DNA from 2 places in the Bacillus sp. UMB0893 genome. Region 2 is predicted to be linked to the other one. Evidence: a T-box and tRNA genes for the amino acid it is inferred to sense, from the RefSeq annotation. Region 2 holds a T-box; the other holds one or more tRNA genes.
The links. A T-box is a leader RNA that pairs with one kind of tRNA and senses whether it is charged. The one in region 2 lies ahead of metG (methionine--tRNA ligase), so its partner is inferred to be a tRNA-Met.
Positions count from the first base shown of each region.

Region 1 (3,421 bases), on a different contig from region 2:
TTTCTCACATACAGCTGCTGTTCTTGTGTATGTTCATTTGTTCCTGGAATATGCTTAGCCAATTTATTTGTAATTGCTTTTGGTGTTAATAGAAATAACCCAATCGCAATGAGGGATTCTGATAAGTTTTTCATTAAGTCGTTCGACCCTTCCCCGTAGAGGGAAATGAGCAGTGACCCTATTAAGAGGCCAATTGCTGCACCGAATTTTTGACCTTCTTTCAGCAGTCCTCCAAGCAAACCTGAGAAGGCAAGCAAACTCATTTGATAAAGATTCCCCACATTGGCCAAGCTTAAAATTAAGCCAGTTACAACACCTACTGTACAGCCAATGCTCGATCCGCCAATAAAAGCAAACAAAAGCACAATATATCTCGATAAAATATGTTCAGCCTGAAGGTTTTGATAGGTTACACCGACAAAGCCAGTAAGCACTGATGCAAGCAAGATCATAATGCAGATAATTTCTTCTATTTTGAGAGATTGCTTGTACTTTCTCGCAGATATCAGGGGCAGACTCTGCAAAAAGATGAGTGTTAAAATAAAAGCAAGTCCTGATTCAACTCCTGCCATCATATAATCGTATAAAGTGAGAGAGTCTTGTAGATAGAAGTATCCAATTCTGGTGAGCATCATGGAGAGAAAAACAACGAAAGGCAGTGCCTTCATTTTTTCTTTATATAAAAGAGATGTGAGTTTGTTCAAAACAAGGAAGATGAGGATGGAAGCCGCTATGAAAAGGGAGGTTTGCCATGAAATGGTCACAGCTCCTGAGATCAGGGACAGTGAGGCAAATAACGCTTTATCCTTTTTCATTAATAGGACAGCGCCGAAGAACGGCAATGCAAAGGGCAGAACTTCCGTTAAGATGAGAGCTCGTCCAAGCAAAAAGCCGATTAATACATATAACAGACCTTTATGCATAAAAAGCAGCTGCATTCTTGTCCCGAAACGATGTAACGAACGATTAAACCATTGATGCGTTCTGGCAAGATTAACTTCCGTAATTGGCTCTATAACCCTTCTTTCTACCTTTTCCATATTTCATTCCCCCACTTTTTAATGATGTGGTTATTATATCTAAGGCCAAAAAAAGATTTTGTCAAAAGAACGCATCGGTCAAAAAGAAACGTTCGACTGTTTTTTTGAATAGCGACAAAATGCACTTAAAAACCTTTTTGTTCGTCTTAACGGAATGGCAGGTGAAGGATAGGAATCGAACCTGAATGCACCTTGGAGAAAAATGGGTTGAACGAGCAGAAACTTTATTGATAATTCACAGGCTTTGCAATACTTTACCGGTACAATAAGGCGGACACCACTTTATCTTTTTAGAGTAATACAAAAAACCCCGGCTCTTCATTAAGAAGAACCAGGGTTTTTATGATGTCTTGTGTTTGCTGTATGACCCGTACGGGATTCGAACCCGTGTTACCGCCGTGAAAGGGCGGTGTCTTAACCGCTTGACCAACGGGCCATGCAAAAAAATGGTAGCGGCGGAGGGAGTCGAACCCACGACCTCACGGGTATGAACCGTACGCTCTAGCCAGCTGAGCTACACCGCCATTTTATCGCCTTACTGTTATAAGGCACAAGATATATAATACAAAGGATTTCGACTTCCGTCAACAAAAAATATAAAGTTGAAATATTCTGTGTTTATTGTCATATTGAAACCATTCAGCAAAAGGGCAGTAGAGTCTCGTCAAACATTAAAAAAAGAAAGCACAATTAATGCGCCTTCTCTACCGTTCAAGATTTATATAAGATAGCAGCAAGTTAACCTCTTCTTGCTCCTCGACCGCCACGCTTAGATTCTGTGTTGCGTTTAAGTGATGATAAACGATCCTCACTGTCTTTTAAGAATCTGCTCATCTTTTGCTCAAAGTTTTCCTTAGGGCGGAATTCAGTATTGTTCGTTCTGCCTCTTGGACGATCTGAGCGGTTTGGACGGTCTGAGCGATTCGGGCGTTCTGAACGTTCTGGGCGCTCAGGACGATCAATTGCCTTTTTAATTGACAAGCCAATTTTTCCGTCTTTTTCTACATTGATGACTTTAACGGTTACCTCGTCACCGACTTTTAAGTGATCGTTTATATCTTTCACATAATTATCAGCAACTTCACTGATGTGGACGAGTCCTGTAGTGCCACCCGAAAGCTCTACGAACGCTCCGAAATTTGTAATGCCCGTTACCTTACCCTGTAACTTGCTGCCAACTTCTATCGACATAAAAAAAATGCTCCTCCTTAATAAACATAAAAAACTCATTTATTTAATTATACATAATCCAAAAATCAAGTGTCAACAACACTACTCTTTATCTTTATTTGGCAAATTAAAGATAATCTCATTATCTTCAGATAAAAAATAGTCCCGACGTGCAATTTTAGCAATATATTCATCATCATTCAACTTAACGATTTCTTCCTCCAGCACTTTTTCTTCTTTTTCAAGCTTCGTCAATTGAGATTGAAGCACTTTCTCTTCGTGAATCTTCTCATCAATTGCACTGGATTGAGAAATGAGAGTCGTTAATACGATAACAGAAGTTACCGCCGCAATCAATCCAAATAATGTCAAACGCCGTATTAATCCTCGTTTGCGTCTTTTTATAATCTGCTCTTTTCGCTCTTGCTGCTGCATATACTGTGACTGAAGCTGCGTAATTTTCCGGTCTTTAGCGAGACTCATTCATTAGCCTCCTTTATTTCTTCTTTTTCCACGAAATCCATAAGTTACCACTCATATTCTTGATTTTCTCATAAAATCCTGCTGTTTTTTTGAAAAACCTGTAAAAAAAGTTTCGGATTGATGCAGGAACAAACCTCCACATGCCTTTCAATATCCAAAATAATGGAGTCAAAACGATTTTTACGATTAAAAAAACAAGCTTTGCTATCCATTTTAACAAGTTCCATAAAAAAATGACAAGCCCGCTAATCATCGTGATTGTTATTTTGAATATAGCAATAATTGGTTTGATGAGAAAGAAGTTTCCCATTTTAAGAATGGTTTTATAAACAGTGACAACGCACTTGATCAAAAATTCCAGCAAGGCTAAGTACACACCTTTTATCAGGCTTTGGTATGCCGCAAATCCGCACACCAATGCCAATAAGATATAGATGCGGAACTCTCCTTCATTAACAGAAAGAAGAACATAAAATAGCAAGAGGCCTTGTACCAGCCAAAATAAAATGTCATTTATGAAGACAACCCATTTGGCTCTCTTAGGCCGCATAAGAAAGCGGCCATACGTATCAAGAGATGCACCAATAAAACAGCCTGAGCCAATCATGGAAAGCATCGTTAAGATTTGTGTGGAAAGTGTCATTTAAATAACTTGCTAAAGAGTCCTTTAGCTTTCTCCGTCTGGTGCTCATCCAAATATACAAGGTCAAAGATTCTCCCTTTAATCG
Region 1 is NZ_PKLB01000014.1:19,412-22,832, forward strand. It holds gene spoIIE (stage II sporulation protein E) at 1-1,040, opposite strand, end outside; tRNA gene CYJ36_RS22245 (tRNA-Glu) at 1,405-1,476, opposite strand; tRNA gene CYJ36_RS22250 (tRNA-Met) at 1,488-1,564, opposite strand; gene CYJ36_RS22255 (S1 domain-containing RNA-binding protein) at 1,779-2,231, opposite strand; gene CYJ36_RS22260 (FtsB family cell division protein) at 2,313-2,693, opposite strand; gene yabQ (spore cortex biosynthesis protein YabQ) at 2,707-3,336, opposite strand; gene yabP (sporulation protein YabP) at 3,333-3,421, opposite strand, start outside.
Region 1: it has a tRNA-Met gene. The T-box ahead of metG (methionine--tRNA ligase) is inferred to sense a tRNA for this amino acid. The anticodon was not compared.

Region 2 (3,421 bases):
TAATGGTTTAACTTGGCTCAGCTCAATTACTGAATCAAGCGGAGTATAGGACCACTTATCAGCTTTCAAGCCCATTAATTCTTGAATTTCTCTGCTCGAAAATGGCAGAAATGGCTGCAGTAAAATAGATAAGTTTGCAATGGCGACAGTGCAGGTGAAGAGTGTATTTTCACAAGCAGCAGCGTTATCTTTAACAGAAATCCAAGGTTTTTGCTCATCAAAATATTTATTCATGCGGCGAATAAAAGAAAAGAGATGGTCGAGGGCTGCTTTAAATTGCCCGCTTTCGATTTGTTTGCCAATCGTTTGATAGAGCTGATTTATGTTGCTTTCTACTTCGCTGTCAAGAACCGCTGGCCTTACTATTGATGAAAAAGACTTTTCGATAAACTTAAATGTCCGATTTACTAGATTCCCATATGCGCCGAGCAGCTCACTGTTATGAGAGTGGATGAACTCACGCCAGGAAAAATCAGTATCTCTTTTTTCAGGAGCATTTACAGTTAAAAAATATCGTATGGAATCAGGATGATAGTTCTCCAATATTTGCGGTACCCAAACTGCCCAGTTCTGGCTTGTTGATAATTTTTTCTTTTCAATTGTGAGGTATTCGCTTGAGATGATATGATCTGGAAGATGCAAGCTGCCAATCCCCATCAAGATGCCAGGCCATATTATTGAGTGAAAGGGGATATTATCCTTACCATGAACATAATAGGCTTTCGTACCTTCACTCCAAAAAGGCTGCCAATCCTGCTGATTTTCCACTGACCATAACTTGCTTGCTGACAAGTAGCCTGAAACAGCTTCGATCCAAACGTAGATTTTTTTCTCCTCATAACCCTTTATAGGAACAGGTACGCCAATCGGAAGATCTCTTGAGGCAGCCCTGTCCTGCAGCCCTTCGGATAAATACCGCTTTGTCAGTTTGATGGCATTATCGCGCCACAGCTGTTTGTTTTCTGCCGATGTTGCATACTTTTCAAGTTTTTCCTGCAGAGCTGATAGTTCAAAGTAGTAATGTCTTGTCAATTTTAAAGCGGGCTCATGAGCGCAAAGCTTGCATGTTTTATTTATGAGATCTAGCGGATCGAGAATACTTGCACAAGCATCACACTGATCCCCTCTTGCATGAGCTGAACAATTCGGACAAGTTCCCTCTACAAACCGATCAGGCAAAAATTGTTTACAGTGACCGCAGTAAGCCTGGAGCGTTTCTTTTTCATAAAGAAAGCCATTATCTAAAAGGGTCATAAAGATTTCCTGCACAGCTTGATGGTGATGCTGGTGATCTGTACGAGTATAACAGTCATAGGTAAATCCAAGTTTTTGAAAAGAATCGGCAAATTCCTTATGATACCGGTCAGCAATGACTTGGGCCGGTACATTTTCCTGCCTTGCTCTGATTGAAATGGGCGTTCCATTGCAATCACTGCCTGAAACGTATAATACCTTTTCCCCTTTCAAACGATAATATCTTGCTAAAATATCACCGGGCAATAGACTTGCGATATGTCCGATATGCAGAGACCCATTTGCGTAAGGCCATGCTCCTCCAATAAAAATAGACATTTCATTATCCTCCTTTTGAACATAAGGTCTGTTTTTGCATAGATTTTTTTTATTCGTATATCGACTAAAGCCGTATATAGGAGGATTTCGTGCTTTTTTCTAATAAATTTTTATAATGAATCTTAGAAAAGAGCCAACAAAAAAACCTCGTCCATAGACTTAATAAGTCTAAGGACGAGGTTTGATTTCGCGGTACCACCTTAGTTTACAGATTACTCACATAACCTGTCTTCATTCGTACGGAACATGAGAAAATGTCGATACGCAGGCTGTTGTAACGTCAGCCACCACGTCACAGCCTACTGATGATGACAGTTGTCATGATGTTCGGTGTGAAGCTCAAAGGTCATTTTCTGTGAAGGATTTCTTGCTTCTTTTCAGCTCCCGAAGCTCTCTGGATAGACGTCCGACTCACATACTTTTCCTTATCAATGCTTTTCATGTTTTATATAGTTTATCCAAAAAGAGGAAAAATGTAAATAGTCAGATTATTCTTCTTTGAAAAGCTCCTTCAAAAATTTCTCGCGGTTTTCCAAAAAGTACTTCGTAATCTGATAATGATCCGTTTCAGTATAATTGATTTCTGCAATACGATCCTCATCGAAATTCAAGATACTTGCCCCAGGATATCCAAGCAAGATGGGGGAATGAGTGGCGATAATAAACTGTGTGTCGCCATCTTTTGTTAAGTCATGCAGGATGCGGAGCAAGGTCAGCTGCCTTGTTGGTGAAAGAGCGGCCTCTGGCTCATCCAATAAGTAGACGGCTTTTGTGCCGAAGCGATTTAGAAAAAGAGATAGAAATGATTCGCCATGTGATTGATGATGAAGGGATTTTCCACCATACGGTCCAAATACATCACCTGACCAGGGATCTTCATTCAGTTCCTCCAAATAAGATGCAAACTGGTAAAACGATTCTGCTCTCAGGAAAAAGCCATTCCTAACCTTAGGCATCCAGGCAAGCCTGATATACCTTCCCAGGTCCGATTGAGAGCTTCTCGTTTCGTAAAGATGGTGGCTGCCGCCCGCGGTATTAAAGCCGCATTGATAAGCAATCGCCTCCATCAAAGTGGATTTGCCCGAGCCATTTTCCCCGACGAAAAAGGTAACTGGACTTTTAATTTTGATCTCATCCAAATTGGAAATGGCAGGAATGGAAAATGGATATTCTTTAATTGAAGGTACTTCTTCTTTGATTAATCGAATTGATTTTAAGAACATTTTATCACCTGTTCTTAGTTTAACAGGAATTATAGCTGCAAGTCATCGGCTTACAGGAATTTCAATTTCCGGATGACAGCACATGCGAATATAATCTGCTGTTTGATTCGCAATAATCTCTTTATCGTAATCCATCGAAGCTACATGATAGGAATTTGTCAGACTGATGATTTGTTTCATTGGGGAAGAAACGGACTCAAAAAGAAAATCAGAGCTTTCCGGCGGAACGACATGATCTTCCTCAGATTTAAAAATAAGAATGGGACATTCTACATCGGCAATTTTTGATTTTGTGAATGTAATCAAGCCTAATAGCTTTTTAACAGCAGTGATAGGAACAGCTGAGTAAGTAATTTCTTCAATTCCCTCCGCTTTTATATCTGGTTTTCCTTCAGGTATGAAGCGCGGCTCTGTCTTATCCCGAAAAAACTCATATCCAGGTACGTCCAAGGCTGCATTAATCGTTATAACGCCGCTAATTTCCTTATGTTTGCCCGCTAATTGAACAGCAAGCGTTCCACCCATGGATTGACCGGCAATAAATACGTTCTTGCAGACTTTTTTCAGCTTTAAATAAGCCTTTTCCAGATCTTCAAACCAATCCAAATAACAGCAATTTTCAAGTT
Region 2 is NZ_PKLB01000006.1:175,967-179,387, reverse strand. It holds gene metG (methionine--tRNA ligase) at 1-1,650, opposite strand, end outside; T-box leader at 1,740-2,013, opposite strand; gene CYJ36_RS14510 (AAA family ATPase) at 2,061-2,795, opposite strand; gene CYJ36_RS14505 (alpha/beta hydrolase) at 2,838-3,421, opposite strand, start outside.